Regions from separate parts of the Streptomyces sp. NPDC048636 genome, predicted to be linked through region 1. Evidence: predicted binding sites of a transcription regulator. Region 1 holds the regulator's gene; each other region holds the start of a gene.
What was found. Region 1 encodes HrcA, which represses chaperone genes, less so after heat shock. Its sites were predicted from a motif close to TTNGCACTCNGNNNNNCNGAGTGCNAA; they were not measured.
Positions count from the first base shown of each region.

Region 1 (5,889 bases):
GCGAGCCCATGCCCGAGGACGGTGCGCTGCCCCCCGCCGCGCTCGCCGGGGCCGCGCGGCGCCCGCTGGGCTTCTATCTGCATGTGCCCTACTGCGCCACGCGCTGCGGGTACTGCGACTTCAACACCTACACCGCCAGTGAGCTGCGCGGCTCCGGCGGGGTGCTGGCCTCCCGGGACAACTACGCCGAGCAGGTCACCGAGGAGGTGCGGCTGGCGCGGAAGGTGCTGGGCGACGACCCGCGCGCGGTCGAGACCGTATTCGTCGGCGGCGGTACGCCGACCCTGCTCGCGGCGGCCGATCTGGGCCGGATGCTCGCGGCGATCCGGGAGGAGTTCGGACTGGCGGAGGGCGCCGAGATCACCACCGAGGCCAATCCGGAGTCGGTGGATCCGCGCTATCTGGCGGAGCTGCGCGAGGCCGGGTTCAACCGGATCTCGTTCGGGATGCAGAGCGCCCGCCAGCACGTGCTGAAGGTGCTGGACCGTACCCACACCCCCGGCCGCCCCGAGGCGTGCGTCGCCGAGGCGCGGGCCGCGGGCTTCGGCCATGTGAACCTCGACCTGATCTACGGCACGCCGGGCGAGAGCGACGATGACTGGCGGGCCTCCCTGGAGGCCGCCCTCGGCGCCGGACCGGACCATGTCTCGGCCTACGCGCTGATCGTCGAGGAGGGCACCCAGCTGGCCCGCCGGATCCGGCGCGGCGAGGTCCCGATGACCGACGACGATGTGCACGCCGACCGCTACCTGATCGCCGAGGAGATGCTCTCGGCCGCCGGGTTCGACTGGTACGAGGTCTCCAACTGGGCCACCACCCCCGAGGGCCGCTGCCGCCACAACGAGCTGTACTGGCGCGGCGCCGACTGGTGGGGCGCGGGCCCCGGTGCCCACAGCCACGTGGGCGGGGTCCGCTGGTGGAACGTGAAGCACCCCGGCGCCTACGCCCAGGCCCTCGGCGAGGGCCGGTCGCCCGGTGCGGGCCGTGAGGTGCTGGCCGACGAGGAGCGCCGCGTCGAGCGCGTCCTGCTGGAACTGCGGCTCGCCGAAGGCTGCCCCCTGGACCTGCTCCGCCCCGCGGGCGCGGCGGCCGCGCGGCGGGCCCTGGAGGACGGCCTGCTGGCCCCGGAGCCGTACCGCCGGGGCCGGGCCGTGCTCACCCTGCGGGGGCGGCTGCTGGCGGACGCCGTGGTGCGCGACCTGGTGGACTGATAGGCGAGGAACATGACTGCGCTGAGTGCACGCCGGGAAGAGCGGGATCATCGCGATGACCGCTGTGGGCGACCGGGTGCCGCTTACGCCGCCGGGCAGGTACCCGCCTACCTGATCATCGACCCCATCGCCGCCGAGTGCGTGCTCCTCACCGAGCCGAAGGGGACCGGCGAGGCGGCCGACTACGGGACGGAGCGGGCCAGTGAGTTCGGTGACCCGGTCACCGTCGAGGCGCTGGACATCACGCTGGAAACAAGCGACTTCCGGACGCTCAGCTGACCCCGACCGTCACAAAATCGATCAGCTCCTCCACCCGGCCCAGGAGTTCGGGCCGCAGGTCCTTGTAGGAGTGGACCGAGGAGAGGATGCGCTGCCAGGCGGCGCCGGTGTTCTCCGGCCAGCCCAGGGCGCGGCAGACGCCCGTTTTCCAGTCCTGGCCGCGCGGGACCGTGGGCCAGGCGGAGATGCCCAGCGAGGACGGTTTCACGGCCTCCCAGATGTCGATATAGGGGTGGCCGACGACCAGTACGTCGTCGCCGGTGACCTCGGCGGCGATCCGGGACTCCTTGGAACCGGGCACCAAGTGGTCGACCAGGACGCCGAGCCGGGCATCCGGGCCGGGGGCGAACTCCCGGACGATGGCGGGGAGATCGTCGACACCCTCCAGGTACTCGACGACCACGCCCTCGACGCGCAGATCGTCCCCCCAGACCCGCTCCACCAGCTCCGCGTCATGGCGTCCCTCGACATAGATGCGCCCCGCGCGGGCCACCCTCGCCCGCGCCCCCGGTACGGCGAGCGAACCGGAAGCCGTGCGCCGGGGCGCGGCGGGGGCCGTCGCGCGCGGGCGCACCAGCGTGACGACACGGCCCTCGAGCAGAAAGCCGCGCGGCTCCATGGGGAAGACACGGTGTTTACCGAAGCGGTCCTCCAGAGTGACCGTCTGCCCCTGCGCGGTCTTCTCACAGCGGATCACCGCCCCGCAGAACCCGGTGGTGACCTCCTCCACGACGAGGTCCGGTTCGGCGGCGACCTCCGGGGCGGGCTGCTGCCGCTTCCAGGGCGGGGTCAGATCGGGGTTGTCGTATCGGCTGCGCACCCGGCAGACGATAGCGCCGGGACTAGGGGGACACGCCGAAGCGGGCGGCCAGATCGGCGCGCTGGGCACGTACGAACTCCGCGTCCACCACCGCCCCGTGGCCCGGGACGTACCGCGCCTCCTCCCCGCCGAGCTCCAGCAGCCGGTCCAGGGCGGCGGGCCACCGCGCGGGGATCGCGTCGGGCCCCGCCTGCGGCGGTCCGGACTCCTCGACCAGATCGCCGCAGAAGACCACCTCGGGCCGGCCCGGGACCAGGACCGCCAGATCGTGGGCGCTGTGCCCGGGGCCCACGTTCGCCAGCAGCACCGGCCGGTCGCCCAGGTCAAGGGTGAGCTCCCCGGAGACCAGGTGGTGGGGGAGGACCAGATGGTCGGCGGCCTCGGTGGCGGCGCCCCGCTCCACACCCTGCCGGATGGCCGACTCGCGCAGCTCCTCCCGTTCCGCGCGCAGCAGTTCGTCCAGGCCCGCCGCGCCGTACACCTCGCAGCCCGAGAAGGCGGCGGTGCCCAGGACATGGTCGAAGTGCGGATGGGTGAGCGCGATCCGGGTGGGGCGGCGCCCGGCGAGCCGGGTGATCTGGGTGCGCAGCGCGGCGCCGTCACGCAGGGTCGCCCCGGTGTCCACGACGAGTACGTCCGTCCGGCCGACGATCACGCCGATGGTCTCGTCCCAGCCCGGCATGCGGAGCCGGGCCACCCCGGCGGCGATGGTCTCCCAGCCCGCCTCGTGCCACCGCGACTCTTCCCAATACGTCTCCATACCGAGACGCTAGCTCTCCTGGCGATAGCGTGGCGGATCGTGCGGGCTCCGCCACACGGCGGCCCTTGCCCCGGCCACCGCACCCCGCCGTACACTGGCGTAGGGGTTCTGGCACTCGTGCCCGTTGAGTGCCAGGGGACGACCTGAAGAGACCGCTGGACTGGGAGGTGCGCGGGGTGCTCAGCGAACGCAGACTCGAAGTGCTGCGTGCCATTGTCCAGGACTATGTGGGGACCGAGGAGCCGGTCGGCTCCAAGGCGCTCACCGAGCGCCACCGGCTGGGGGTTTCCCCGGCCACCGTGCGCAACGACATGGCCGCGCTGGAGGACGAGGGCTTCATCGCGCAGCCGCACACCAGCGCCGGGCGCATCCCCACCGACAAGGGCTACCGCCTCTTCGTGGACCGGCTGGCCGGCGTGAAGCCGCTGTCCACACCGGAGCGCCGCGCCATCCAGAACTTCCTGGACGGCGCCGTGGACCTCGATGACGTGGTGGGCCGCACCGTCCGGCTGCTGGCGCAGCTGACCCGGCAGGTCGCGGTGGTGCAGTACCCGTCGCTGACCCGCTCGACGGTGCGCCATGTGGAGCTGCTGCCGCTGGCCCCGGCCCGGGTGATGCTGGTGCTGATCACGGACACCGGCCGGGTCGAGCAGCGCATGGTGGACTGTCCGTCCCCGGTGGGCGAGGAGTCGCTCGCGGATCTGCGGGCCCGGCTCAACAGCCGTGTCGTGGGGCGGCGGTTCGCGGATGTGCCGCAGTTGGTGCAGGATCTTCCGGAGTCCTTCGAGCAGGAGGACCGGGGGACGGTCTCGACCGTGCTGGCGACCTTGCTCGAGACGCTGGTGGAGGAGACCGAGGAGCGGCTGATGATCGGCGGCACCGCGAACCTCACGCGTTTCGGGCATGATTTCCCCCTGACGATCCGGCCCGTTCTGGAGGCACTTGAGGAGCAGGTCGTCCTCCTCAAGCTGCTCGGCGAGGCCAAGGACTCGGGTATGACCGTCCGCATCGGGCATGAGAATGCTCACGAGGGGCTGAATTCCACCTCGGTGGTCGCGGTCGGCTACGGTTCGGGCGACGAGGCCGTCGCCAAACTCGGCGTGGTCGGACCGACCCGCATGGACTACCCCGGAACGATGGGAGCGGTACGCGCAGTGGCACGTTACGTCGGACAGATCCTGGCGGAGTCGTAAGTGGCGACGGACTACTACGCAGTCCTGGGCGTGCGGCGTGATGCCTCGCAGGACGAGATCAAGAAGGCATTCCGCCGGCTCGCGCGTGAGCTGCACCCGGATGTGAACCCGGATCCGAAGACCCAGGAGCGGTTCAAGGAGATCAACGCCGCGTACGAGGTGCTGTCGGACCCGCAGAAGAAGCAGGTCTACGACCTCGGCGGGGACCCGATGTCCGGTGCGGGCGGAGGCGGCGGCGCCGGTGGCTTCGGCGCGGGCTTCGGCAATTTCTCCGACATCATGGACGCCTTCTTCGGCACCGCCTCACAGCGTGGACCGCGGTCCCGCACCCGGCGCGGCCAGGACGCCATGATCCGTCTCGATGTGGAGCTCAGCGAGGCCGCGTTCGGGACCACCAAGGACATCCAGGTCGACACCGCCGTCGTCTGCACCACGTGCAGTGGTGAGGGCGCGGCGCCGGGCACCTCGGCGCAGACCTGTGACATGTGCCGCGGCCGCGGTGAGGTCTCCCAGGTGACCCGCTCCTTCCTGGGCCAGGTCATGACCTCGCGGCCATGTCCGCAGTGCCAGGGCTTCGGCACCGTGGTGCCGACCCCGTGCCCGGAGTGCGCCGGTGACGGGCGGATCCGCTCGCGCCGCACCCTGACGGTGAAGATCCCGGCCGGTGTGGACAACGGCACCCGGATCCAGCTGGCGGGCGAGGGCGAGGTCGGCCCCGGCGGCGGCCCGGCGGGCGACCTGTATGTGGAGATCCATGAGGTCCCGCACCCGGTCTTCCAGCGCCGCGGTGACGACCTGCACTGCACGGTGACCATCCCCATGACGGCGGCGGCGCTCGGCACCAAGGTGCCGCTGGAGACGCTGGACGGTCTGGAGGAGGTCGACATCCGGCCCGGTACCCAGTCCGGCCAGTCGATCCCGCTGCACCAGCGCGGTGTCACCCATCTGCGAGGCGGCGGCCGGGGCGATCTGATCGTCCATGTCGAGGTGACCACCCCGACCAAGCTGGACGCGGAGCAGGAGGAGCTGATGCGGCGGCTGTCCAAGCTGCGCGGCGAGGAGCGGCCGACCGGCGAATTCAAGCCGGGGCAGCAGGGCCTGTTCTCGCGCCTGAAGGATGCCTTCAACGGCCGGTAGGCGCCGGGCCGGGGGTCCGGGGGTTTGTCCCCCGGGGGATGGGGCCAAGCCGGGGCAGCAGGGCCTGTTCTCGCGCCTGAAGGACGCCTTCAACGGCCGGTAGGCACCCGGCCGGGGGTCCGGGGGTCTGTCCCCCCGGAGTCGCCGCCAACGGGCGGTAGCCGCCCGGCCTGGACCCGGCGAGCCGCCGTAGATCCGGTTGTCGGACGGTGCGGAGCGCATGACACGATGTGGTCATGCCCTCCGCACTGACCGATCTCTTTCGGTATCCGATCGTGCAGGCGCCGATGGCGGGCGGAGCTTCCTGCCCCCCGCTGGCCGCCGCCGTCTCCGAGGCCGGTGGCCTCGGTTCCCTCGCCGCCGGGTACAAGACCCCGGAGGCGATGTACGAAGAGATCAAACAGCTGCGCGGGCTGACCGGCCGCCCCTTCCTGGTCAATCTGTTCATGCCGCAGCCGCCCACCGCCGACCCGGCCGCCGTCGAGGTCT
Region 1 is NZ_JBEZHR010000002.1:285,971-291,859, forward strand. Features, by position in the region: gene hemW (radical SAM family heme chaperone HemW) at 1-1,211, shown strand, start outside; gene AB0C66_RS07110 (hypothetical protein) at 1,224-1,490, shown strand; gene AB0C66_RS07115 (DUF3097 domain-containing protein) at 1,483-2,310, opposite strand; gene AB0C66_RS07120 (MBL fold metallo-hydrolase) at 2,333-3,070, opposite strand; gene hrcA (heat-inducible transcriptional repressor HrcA) at 3,247-4,263, shown strand; gene dnaJ (molecular chaperone DnaJ) at 4,264-5,400, shown strand; gene AB0C66_RS07135 (nitronate monooxygenase) at 5,637-5,889, shown strand, end outside.

Region 2 (5,889 bases), on a different contig from region 1:
ATCCAGAGGGGCAGAGGGAACGGCCCGTTGAAGCCCCGGCAACCCTCCAGCTGGTCTCGTGCACACAGCGAGGCTCCCAGCTCGGGAAGGTGCCAATTCCGTCTCGTGGCGAAACGCGTCACGAGGAAGATGAGGAGAAAGGGCCTCGCCTCCATGGCTGTGCAATCCGTCGAAAGCTCCACCGCTTCGTCCTCCGCCGCTGCCCCGGCGTCGTCTCCGGCCTCCTTCGGTCCCGCCGTCGCGCTGTCCTGTCGCGAGTGCGGTGAGCGCTTCGACCTCGGCCCGATCTTCGCGTGTGCGTCGTGTTTCGGCCCGCTGGAAATCGCGTACGACCTGCCCACCGGCGACCCGGAGGGGCTGCGCCGGCGGATCGAGGCCGGTCCGAACAACATCTGGCGCTACGCCCCGCTCCTTCCGGTCCCGGCGGACGTGGCGGACACGCCCAGCCTGAATCCAGGGTTCACCAAGCTGGTCAAGGCCGACAACCTGGCCCGTGAGCTCGGGGTCACCGGTGAGCTCCACATCAAGGACGACTCCGGCAACCCGACCCACTCCTTCAAGGACCGGGTCGTCGCCATCGCCGTCCAGGCCGCCCGCACTTTCGGCTTCACCACCCTGTCCTGCTCCTCCACCGGCAATCTCGCGGGCGCGGTCGGCGCCGCGGCCGCCCGCGCGGGCTTCCGCTCCTGTGTGTTCATCCCGCACGACCTGGAGGCGGGCAAGGTCGTCATGGCCGCCGTCTACGGCGGTGACCTGGTCGGTATCGAGGGCACCTATGACGACGTCAACCGCTTCTGTAGCGAGCTGATCGGCGACCCGGCGGGCGAGGGCTGGGGCTTCGTCAACGTCAATCTGCGCCCGTACTACGGCGAGGGCTCCAAGACCCTGGCCTACGAGATCTGCGAGCAGCTCGACTGGCGGCTGCCGGACCAGATCGTCATTCCGATCGCCTCGGGTTCCCAGCTCACCAAGATCGACAAGGGGCTGAAGGAGCTGATCCAGCTCGGCCTGGTCGAGGACCGCCCCTACAAGATCTTCGGCGCCCAGGCCGAGGGCTGCTCCCCGGTCTCCGCCGCCTTCAAGGCCGGTCATGACGTGGTCCGCCCGCAGAAGCCGAACACCATCGCCAAGTCGCTGGCCATCGGCAACCCGGCGGACGGTCCGTACGTCCTGGACATCGCGCGCCGCACCGGCGGTGCCGTGGAGGACGTCACCGACGAGCAGGTCGTCGACGCGATCAAGCTGCTGGCCCGCACCGAGGGGATCTTCGCGGAGACCGCGGGCGGGGTCACCGTGGGCGTGACGAAGAAGCTGATCGAGGACGGGCTCCTCGACCCGACCCTGACGACCGTCGTCCTCAACACCGGCGACGGGCTGAAGACCCTGGACGCGGTGGCACCCACCACGGGCCCCTCCGCCACCATCCGCCCCACCCTTGACTCGTTCCGAGAGGCTGGACTCGTATGAGCGTCAATGTCCGAATTCCGACCATCCTCCGCACCTACACCGGTGGTCAGGCCGAGGTCAGCGCCGAGGGCGCGACCCTCGCCGAGGTCCTGGCGGACCTGGAGAAGAACCACCAGGGCATCTCCGCCCGCGTCCTGGACGACACCGGAAAGCTGCGCCGCTTCGTGAACGTCTACGTCAACGACGACGATGTGCGCTTCGCGGAGGGCCTGGCCACGGCCACGCCGGACGGTGCCGGGGTCTCGATCATCCCGGCGGTCGCGGGCGGCTGCTGACCCCCGATCACCTCCGCACCATCGGAATCGCCTCGTCCGGAGAAACGGACGGGGCGATTCCGTCTGTGGAAACGCGATACAGTTGGCCAGATTCCGAACCGGCCGGAGGCTGGAACCCCCTACGGAACTCGTCAAGTTGTGTGCGAGATGTGAGCACGATTTGTCGAGTTGGTTCCCTATGTCCGGCCCGAGTTGTCCCACATTCGTGAGGATCCTTCACTTTCGGCCCCTCGGCCGCCCCCAGAATTCTCGTCCGATTGACCTGTTGCAGAGGGCGTTGGGACGGATACATTCAGCGGCGGTCGACGCGTTCCGGCGCACACCCTCCCGACCGGAGAGGGTGAGGTCTGACCCGGGTCCGCGGAGTGCGGTCCTGCGCAAAAGGGCCAGCAATAGGGGAGTTAGGAATGGCTCAGGGCACCGTCAAGTGGTTCAACGCGGAGAAGGGGTACGGCTTCATCGCGGTCGACGGTGGTGCGGACGTGTTCGTCCACTACAGCGCGATCCAGATGGACGGCTACCGCACCCTCGAGGAAGGCCAGCGGGTGGAGTTCGAAATCTCGCAGGGCCAGAAGGGCCCGCAGGCCGACATGGTCCGCGTGGCCGTTGGCTGACGCGCCGACGCGACGCAGCTGACTGGAGTGCATCGAAGGGCCCGTGCCCCCCTCGGGGGGACACGGGCCCTTCGGCTTGCCGCCGGGCCCCGCTCCTGCGGGCGCCCGTACTTCAGGGCTCGGCGCTTGCACTCTCGGGGGTCGAGTGCTAATCATTGGCGTTAGCACTCTGACAGTGAGAGTGACAGAAGGACCGGGTCGGTGAGGCCCGCCAGTGCCATACGGGGCAAGGAACCGTACGGCAGGCAGGCCGTCCGTCGCGGGCGCCAGCGCGGTCCGGAGCAATCCGCCCCCACGGCCTAACGGCCTGGGAGGTACCCCCTAAGTCTTGGGAGGACCACTTCACATGGCCAAGATCATCGCGTTCGACGAGGAGGCACGGCGCGGCCTCGAGCGCGGGATGAACCAGCTCGCCGACGCCGTCAAGGTCACTCTCGGCCCCAAGGGCCGTAACGTCGTCCTCGAGAAGAAGTGGGGCGCCCCCACGATCACCAACGATGGTGTTTCCATCGCCAAGGAGATCGAGCTCGAGGACGCGTACGAGAAGATCGGTGCCGAGCTGGTCAAGGAGGTCGCGAAGAAGACGGACGACGTCGCCGGTGACGGTACGACGACCGCGACCGTCCTGGCCCAGGCGCTGGTCAAGGAGGGCCTCCGGAACGTCGCCGCGGGCGCCAACCCGATGGCCCTCAAGCGCGGCATCGAGAAGGCCGTCGAGGCCGTCTCCGCCCAGCTGCTCGAGCAGGCCAAGGACGTGGAGACCAAGGAGCAGATCGCTTCCACCGCCTCCATCTCCGCCGCCGACACCCAGATCGGCGAGCTCATCGCCGAGGCGATGGACAAGGTCGGCAAGGAAGGCGTCATCACCGTCGAGGAGTCGCAGACCTTCGGGCTCGAGCTCGAGCTCACCGAGGGCATGCGCTTCGACAAGGGCTACATCTCCCCGTACTTCGCGACGGACATGGAGCGTATGGAGTCGTCGCTCGACGACCCGTACATCCTGATCGTCAACTCGAAGATCAGCAGCGTGAAGGACCTCCTCCCGCTGCTCGAGAAGGTCATGCAGTCCGGTAAGCCGCTGCTGATCATCGCCGAGGACATCGAGGGCGAGGCCCTGGCGACCCTGGTCGTCAACAAGATCCGTGGCACCTTCAAGTCCGTCGCCGTCAAGGCTCCGGGCTTCGGTGACCGCCGTAAGGCCATGCTCGGTGACATCGCCATCCTCACCGGTGGCACCGTCATCTCCGAGGAGGTCGGCCTCAAGCTGGAGAACGCCGGACTCGACCTGCTCGGCCGTGCTCGCAAGATCACGGTCACCAAGGACGAGACCACCATCGTGGACGGCGCCGGCGACACCGAGCAGGTGCAGGGCCGCGTCAACCAGATCCGCGCCGAGATCGAGTCCTCGGACTCGGACTACGACCGCGAGAAGCTCCAGGAGCGCCTGGCGAAGCTGGCCGGCGGCGTGGCCGTCATCAAGGCCGGTGCCGCGACCGAGGTCGAGCTCAAGGAGCGCAAGCACCGCATCGAGGACGCGGTGCGCAACGCCAAGGCCGCCGTCGAGGAGGGCATCGTCGCCGGTGGTGGCGTGGCCCTGCTCCAGACCGTCTCGGTCTTCGAGAAGCTGGAGCTCGAGGGTGACGAGGCCACCGGTGCCCAGGCGGTCCGCCTGGCGCTCGAGGCCCCGCTGAAGCAGATCGCGGTCAACGCCGGCCTCGAGGGCGGCGTCGTGGTGGAGAAGGTGCGCAACCTGACCCCGGGCCACGGTCTCAACGCGGCCACCGGCGAGTACGTCGACCTGATCGCCGAGGGCATCATCGACCCGGCCAAGGTCACGCGCTCCGCGCTCCAGAACGCCGCGTCGATCGCCGCGCTGTTCCTGACCACCGAGGCCGTCATCGCCGACAAGCCGGAGAAGGCCGCCGCGGCGGGCGCTCCGGGCGGTATGCCGGGCGGTGACATGGACTTCTGATCGACGATCCCGTCGGTCGAACCGTCCTGAACGTCGGGGCGGCACCCTCTCCCAGGGGTGCCGCCCCGACGGCGTTTTCCTTCCGGCTTCCTCCCGGCTTCCTCCCGGCCCGTTGGCCGACTACCGCCGAGCGCTCAGCGCGCCCGCGCGGCCTCCAGGGCCGCGCGCAGCCGGCCGCCCGCCTCGGCGAGCAGCTTCTCGGCGGTCGGTGCGTCCACCTCGCCCAGGATGGTGAGGATGGCGTTCTTGGTCTCGCCGTCCGTGGCCGTGAGCGCGCTCTCGATCCGTTCGTCCGGGGCGCCGGTGGCCAGCGAGACGATCCGGCGGGAGCGTGCGCGCAGCTTCTCGTTGGAGGCGCGCACATCGACCATCAGATTCCCGAAGGTCTTGCCCAGCCGGATCATGGTGATGGTCGAGATCATGTTGAGCACCAGCTTCTGGGCGGTGCCCGACTTCAGCCGGGTCGAGCCGGTGACCAGCTCCGGCCCCACCACGATCTCGATGCCGTGGTCGGCCGCCGCGGCCAGCGCCGAGCCCGCGTTGCAGGACAGCCCGACGGTCAGCGCGCCCCGGGACCGGGCGTGCTCGACCGCGCCGACGGCGTACGGGGTGCGGCCGGAGGCCGAGACGCCGACGACCGCGTCGTCCTCGCCCACTCCGAGCCGGTCGAGGTCCGCGGCGGCCAGCTCCTTGCTGTCCTCCGCCCCCTCGATGGAGTTCACCATGGCCTCCGGCCCGCCCGCGAGCATCCCGAGGACCTGCCCCGGCCGGGTGTTGAAGGTGGGCGGGCACTCGCTCGCGTCGAGCACCCCGAGCCGCCCCGCGGTGCCCGCGCCCGCGTAGACCAGCCGACCACCGCGGGCCATCCGGGCGGCGATGTCGTCGATGGCGGCGGCGATCCGGGGGAGCTGGGCGGCGACGGCGGTGGGGACCGCCGTGTCCTCCTCATTCATGATCCGGGCGATCTCCACCGTCTCGAGCTGGTCGATCTCGGCGAGTTCGGGGCGGAAAGCCTCGGTGGTGAGGGTCTCCAGCTGGGCCCGGAGCTGTGCCGGGCCCTGGCCCTGACCCTGGTCGGCTGCGGAAGTCATGCGAAACGGCTCTTTCCCATAGTCAGCGTGGCGGGGGTGGGGGGAGGTGCGGATGACTCGGGGGTGGTTCGGGAATCTCCGTGGTGGTGGTTCAGCGGTGGCGGGGGCGGGGGTCGTGCCGGTGGGCGAGCGCCTCGTACGAGGCGGACAGCGCGGGCGCGGCGGACTCGTACGTACGCTGTGCGACCCCGATGAACAGGCAGTCCACCACCAGCAGCTGACTGGTACGGCTGGCCATGGCCGCCGGGCGCAGCTCGCTCTCGCGGGCGGTGGAGGTGGTGAGGACGAAGTCCGCGTACTGCGCCACCTCGCCGTCCGGCCGTCCGGTGATCGCGACGGTGGCCGCCCCGCGCTCGAAGGCGACCCGCAGCGGTTCGATGACGTCCGTGGTGCGGCCCGAGTGGGTGATCGCGATGGCCACGTCGCCCGAGTGGAGCTGCACGGCGTTGGTGACCGCGAGATGCGGATCG
Region 2 is NZ_JBEZHR010000003.1:266,925-272,813, reverse strand. Features, by position in the region: SAM riboswitch class I at 1-136, shown strand, start outside; gene thrC (threonine synthase) at 154-1,467, shown strand; gene AB0C66_RS11760 (MoaD/ThiS family protein) at 1,464-1,742, shown strand; gene AB0C66_RS11755 (cold-shock protein) at 2,150-2,356, shown strand; gene groL (chaperonin GroEL) at 2,703-4,328, shown strand; gene murQ (N-acetylmuramic acid 6-phosphate etherase) at 4,463-5,419, opposite strand; gene AB0C66_RS11740 (MurR/RpiR family transcriptional regulator) at 5,511-5,889, opposite strand, start outside.
Region 2: groL (chaperonin GroEL) is a predicted target of HrcA. The motif match lies at 2,518-2,544, and genes of this name have one in related genera.

Region 3 (5,889 bases), on a different contig from region 1:
TCCCAGGGCAGCGCCGACTGCGGAACGTACTTGCTCCACTTGTAGCGCGAGTCCCAGCCGGGCGCCGGGTAGCGGCCGTCGCCCTTGGCGCGCACCGGGATCTTGCCGGGCGCCTGGTAGCCGATATTGCCCTTGGTGTCGGCGTAGATCAGGTTCTGCGAGGGCACCGCGAAGTCACGGGCGGCCTTGCGGAAGTCGGTGAAGTTCCGGGCGGTGTTGAGCCCGAAGACGGCGTCCATACTGTTGGACGGGGACAGCGCGGTCCACTTCAGGGCCACCGCGTAGCCGTCGCCGCGGTCGGGGGCCACACCGTCGCCTCCGCGGCCCACCGGGGCGTTTCTCCCGACCTCGGTGAGCTCGTCGTCGCGGTCGGAGACGATCGGTCCGTTGTTGCTGGTGCGGACGGTGATGGTGCGGCTCTTACCGCCCGCGACCTTGATGGTCTCGTCCCGGGTGGTGAAGGGGACCTGCTTGCCGTCGTAGAGGTAGCTGTCCGACGTGACCTTCTCCAGGTAGAGGTCGCTGACGTCGGCGCCCAGGTTGGTCATGCCCCAGCTGATGTTCTGGTTATGACCTATGACCACGCCCGGCATGCCCGAGAAGGTGAAGCCCGCCGTGTCGTACGGGCAGGCGCTGCTGACCTTCTTGCAGTGCAGGCCCATCTGGTACCAGACGGACGGCAGCTGTGGGGCGAGGTGCGGATCGTTGGCCAGCAGCGGCTTACCGGTGGTCGTGTGCTTGCCGTCGATCACCCAGGAGTTGGAGCCGATACCGGTGCCGTTCGGACCCAGCAGGGCCGGGATCTTGTCCAGGGTCTTGGAGAGCGAGGAGAGCCCGGTCTGGAGGCCCTGCGCGGCGCTCCCGGCGCCGGGCGCTGTGCCGGTACCGCTCCCGGTGGTCTCCGTGGAGGTCGCCTTGGGGTCGAACCTGTCGGTGGCCCGGTCGAGCGCGCCGTCCTGGACGATCGGCTTGTTCCGGTCGTACGGATACGACGGGTACAGGTCCTCTATCTGGTCCGGGTCCAGCCTGCTGGACGCCAGTGCGCGGTCCACCTCGTCCTGCATATTGCCGCGCAGGTCCCAGGCCATCGCCTTGAGCCAGGCGACCGAGTCGACCGGGCTCCACTTCTCCGGCTTGTAGCCCTCGTTCTTGAAGTCCAGGGCCGCGTATTCGACGGACAGTTCCTTGCCCGAGTGGTCCTTGAGGTACGCGTTGACCCCGTCGGAGTAGGACCGCAGATACTTCTTGGTGGCGGGCGACAGCTTGGTGTCGTACTCCTTCTTGGCCACCCGGTGCCAGCCCATGGTGCGCAGGAACGCGTCGGTCTCCACCTGGCCGGAACCGAACATCTCCGAAAGTCTGCCGGAGGTCATATGCCGGCGGACGTCCATCTCCCAGAAGCGGTCCTGGGCCTGGACGAACCCCTGGGCGCGGAACAGATCCTCGGGAGTGCTGGCGTAGATCTGAGGTATCCCGTAGCCGTCCCGTTTGACCTGGACGGGCCCCGAGAGCCCCTTCAGCTGAAGCGACCCCGTGGTCTCCGGGAACGAGGCACGCACGGTACTGATGCTCCAGTACGTGCCATAGCCGACGCCTCCGACGAGCAGCAGCACTACTGCGATCACGATCAGGCGGAGGCGTCGACTCTTCTTCTTTTTGGGAGAAGAGCCGGTCTTGTTGGCGGGCATCGCTGTCCTTCGAGGGGCAGGGTGGTCCTGGAGTGCTGGAGCAACCATAGGCGCAGCGCTGACTCCTCCCCTACGCGGAGTCAGGGCTGAGGCCGAGCACCGGCCGACGGGCCGGGTCATTACCGCCCGGCTCACCACCCGCACGGGAGGCGCGCGTCAAGAACCCGTAAAATGTTAGGTAAGGCAATGAAGTTCCGGTCGGCCGGGCGCCGCTGACGCGACCCCTGCCGCTCCCGCGAGAAAGGTTCGGCCCCTGACTGTTCACCACCTCAATGAACTGCTGCTGGTCTGCTCGCTCGTCCTCCTCATCGCGGTGGCGGCCGTAAGGATCTCCTCCCGCAGCGGCCTGCCCACCCTGCTGATCTATCTCGGGATCGGCGTGGCCATCGGCCAGGACGGTATCGGGATCAAATTCGACGACGCCGAGCTGACGCAGATCCTCGGCTATGCCGCCCTGGTCGTGATCCTTACCGAGGGCGGTCTCGGCACGAAGTGGCGGGAGATCAAGCCCGCCCTGCCGACGGCGGCGGCACTGTCCACCGTCGGCGTCGCGGTGAGCGTGGGGGTCACCGCGGCGGCCGCGCACTACGTAGTGGGACTGGACTGGCGGCAGGCGCTGATCATCGGCGCGGTGGTGTCGTCCACGGACGCGGCGGCGGTCTTCTCGGTACTGCGCAAGGTGCCGCTGCCCAAGAGGCTCACGGGCGCCCTGGAGGCCGAGTCGGGGTTCAACGACGCCCCGGTGGTGATCCTTGTGGTCGCCTTCTCCGCCCACGGCGCCATCGACTCCTGGTACGTCCTGATGGGCGAGATCGCCCTGGAGCTGGCGATCGGGGCGGTGGTCGGGCTCGCGATCGGCTGGCTCGGCGCGTACAGCCTGCGGCACGTGGCACTGCCCGCCTCCGGCCTCTACCCGATCGCGGTGATCGCCATCGCCGTGATCGCCTACGCGGCGGGCGCGCTGGCGCACGGCTCCGGTTTCCTCGCCGTCTATCTCGCCTCGCTCGTCCTGGGCAACGCCCGGCTGCCGCACTGGCCGGCGACGCGCGGCTTCGCCGAGGGGCTGGGCTGGATCGCCCAGATCGGCATGTTCGTCCTGCTCGGCCTGCTGGTGACACCGCACGAGCTGGCCGATGACATCTGGCCGGCGGTGGTCGTGGGGCTGGTGCTGACGGTGGTCGCCCGGCCGGTGTCGGTCCTGGTCAGCACGGCGCCGTTCCGGGTGCCGTGGCGGGAGAAGGCGCTGCTGTCCTGGGCCGGACTGCGCGGCGCGGTGCCCATTGTGCTGGCGACCATCCCGGTGGTCAGCGAGGTGCCCGACAGCCGCCGGATCTTCAACATCGTCTTTGTGCTGGTGATCATCTACACCCTGGTCCAGGGGCCGACGCTGCCCTGGCTGGCCACCCGGCTGCACCTGGGCGGACCGGACGAGGCGTCGGACCTCGGGATCGAGTCGGCGCCGCTGGAGCGGCTGCGCGGCCACCTGCTGTCGGTCACCATCCCCGGGGACTCCAAGATGCACGGGGTCGAGATCGGCGAGCTGCGGCTGCCGCCCGGGGCCGCGGTCACCCTGGTCGTCCGGGACAAGACCAGCTTTGTGCCCCTGCCCTCGACGGCACTGCGGCGCGGCGACGAACTGCTGGTGGTGGCCACGGACCCGGTGCGGGACGCGGCGGAGAAGCGGCTGCGGGCGGTGGGCCGCGGCGGCAAACTGGCGGGCTGGCTGGGGACGGGCGGCTGACGGAAGAGGAATCGGCCGGGGGCGGGGGCGCGTGGGATCGATCACCGTATGGCCCGAGCCAGTGGACTGATGGGCCGGAATACTGCACTATGGAGCGTCGTTAGCACTCATTGAGTGAGAGTGCCAGGAGGAAGTACGTGCCGACCTACCAGTACCAGTGCACCGCGTGCGGCGAGGGCCTCGAGGCGGTGCAGAAGTTCACCGACGACGCGCTCACCGAGTGCCCCAGCTGCCAGGGACGTCTGAAGAAGGTGTTCTCGGCGGTCGGCATTGTCTTCAAGGGCTCCGGCTTCTACCGGAACGACAGCCGCTCCTCCACCAGCAGCGCGAGCGGCGCCGCCACGAAGCCCGCGGCGAAGACCGACAGCGGCAGCTCGTCCTCGGACTCGTCGTCGTCCTCGGACTCGTCGTCCGGGTCGGGCTCGTCGTCCTCGACGTCGACTTCTTCGTCGTCCGGTTCGTCGAGCTCCTCGTCGAGCAGCGCGTCCTCGGCCGCCTGACTCCTTCTTCGCGACACCCCGCCGTCTCCGGGACGGCGGGGTGTCGTGCGTCGGGTCGCACGGGAGACGGCGGGGTGCTGGGCGCGGGGCGGTACGGGAGACGGCGGGGTGTCGTACCGGCGGACGCCGCTGGCTAGGGTGATCGCATGGTCGAGACCAGCAACAGGCAAGCAGACATAGGGGTCATCGGGGGTTCGGGGTTCTACTCGTTCCTCGACGATGTGACCGAGATCACCGTCGAGACTCCCTATGGGGCGCCGAGCGACGCACTCTTCGTCGGCGACGTGGCGGGACGGCAGGTCGCCTTCCTCCCCCGCCACGGCCGCAAGCACCATCTGCCGCCGCACCGGATCAACTACCGCGCCAACCTGTGGGCCCTGCGCTCGCTCGGTGTGCGGCAGGTGTTCGGACCGTGCGCGGTGGGCGGGCTGCGGCCGGAGTACGGACCGGGGACGCTGCTGGTGCCGGACCAGTTGGTGGACCGTACGAAGGGGCGCGTCCAGACCTACTTCGACGGTGAACCGCTTTCGGACGGCCGGATCCCGAACGTGGTGCATACGACCTTCGCCGACCCGTACTGCCCGGTGGGGCGGAAGGCCGCCGTCGAGGCGGCGCGCGCCCGCACCTGGGAGCCGGTGGACGGCGGGACGATGTGCGTGATCGAGGGGCCGCGCTTCTCCACCCGGGCGGAATCACGCTGGCATGCGGCGCAGGGCTGGTCGGTGGTGGGGATGACCGGCCATCCGGAGGCCGTGCTCGCCCGTGAACTGGGGCTCTGCTACACGTCGTTGTCGCTGGTGACCGATCTGGACGCGGGCGTGGAGACGGGTGAGGGGGTCACCCACACCGAGGTGCTGAAGGTGTTCGGCGAGAACGTGGGGCGGCTGCGCGAGGTGCTCTTCGACGCGGTGGCCAAGCTGCCGGAGAGCTCCGAGCGGGACTGTCTGTGCATCCACGCCCATGACGGCTGGGACCTGGGGATCGAACTGCCGTAGGGCGCCGGGCTCGGGTTGGCACGGGGCCTGGTGTGCGCTTGAGGTGGGCTCGGGCGGGCCCGGGGGTGAGCTTGGGCGGGCCTGGAGGTGAGTCGTCGCTCGAACGGGTGGCCGAGTTATGCACAGGCCGCTGGGCCGTCCACAGGCCCGAGCGGGTTCGGGCGAGGGCAGGCATCGTGAGGGGACCGGAAGCTCAGGACCCTTCACGAACGTCACGACAGGCGGTGATGTGCCATGTCCCATCCGTCCCCCGCACTCGCGTTACCCCGCTCCGCTCCCCCGCTGAGCACCGTTCCCCGCTTCGCCCCGGTCCGGGTCGGGCGGGACGGCGGCCATCGGCTGCGGCGGGCGGTGTGGCGACGCAGACGCCCGATGGCGGCGGGTCTGGCGCTGACCGCCGCGGCCCTCGCGGCGGCGGCACCCCCCGGCCAGGGGCACGGGGGCGGGGCACCCACGCCCGCGCCCTCCTCGGAGGACGGTGGGCGGGGCGGTGCCCCGCGGCCCGCCATGGTGGCGGCCCCGGTCCGGATCGCCGACGCCGCGGCGGTGGAGCTGCTGCACCCCGGCGACCGGGTGGATGTGCTGGCCATGCCCCTGCCGACCGCTGCTTCGGCGGCCGGTGGGCGCGGCGCCGCGGCACGGGTGGTCGCGCCCGGGGTGCGGGTCGCCCAGGTGCCCGGGGCCCGCGAGAGCGGAGCTCATGGCGGTCGGGCGGCGGACGCCGCCGGGGCGGACGAGGAGGCGGCTGACGACGGCGGGCTCTACGGGGCTGAGCCGCCGGACGACGGAGGGGCGCTGGTGGTGCTCACCGTGCCGCGCGCGGCGGCCGCGGCGCTGGCCGGTGCGGCGGCCACCTCCCGGCTGGCGGTGACGCTGTGCCCCTCCTGATGGCCCTGCCCGGGCTCTCGCCCCTGGTCCGCACCGGTGTAGGTTGCGGAACCGTCCGCTCCAGGACCGGTGCGGCG
Region 3 is NZ_JBEZHR010000001.1:404,350-410,238, reverse strand. Features, by position in the region: gene AB0C66_RS01925 (penicillin acylase family protein) at 1-1,688, opposite strand, end outside; gene AB0C66_RS01920 (potassium/proton antiporter) at 1,942-3,429, shown strand; gene AB0C66_RS01915 (FmdB family zinc ribbon protein) at 3,567-3,929, shown strand; gene AB0C66_RS01910 (S-methyl-5'-thioadenosine phosphorylase) at 4,076-4,924, shown strand; gene AB0C66_RS01905 (RcpC/CpaB family pilus assembly protein) at 5,159-5,812, shown strand.
Region 3: AB0C66_RS01915 (FmdB family zinc ribbon protein) is a predicted target of HrcA. The motif match lies at 3,530-3,556, and genes of this name have one in related genera.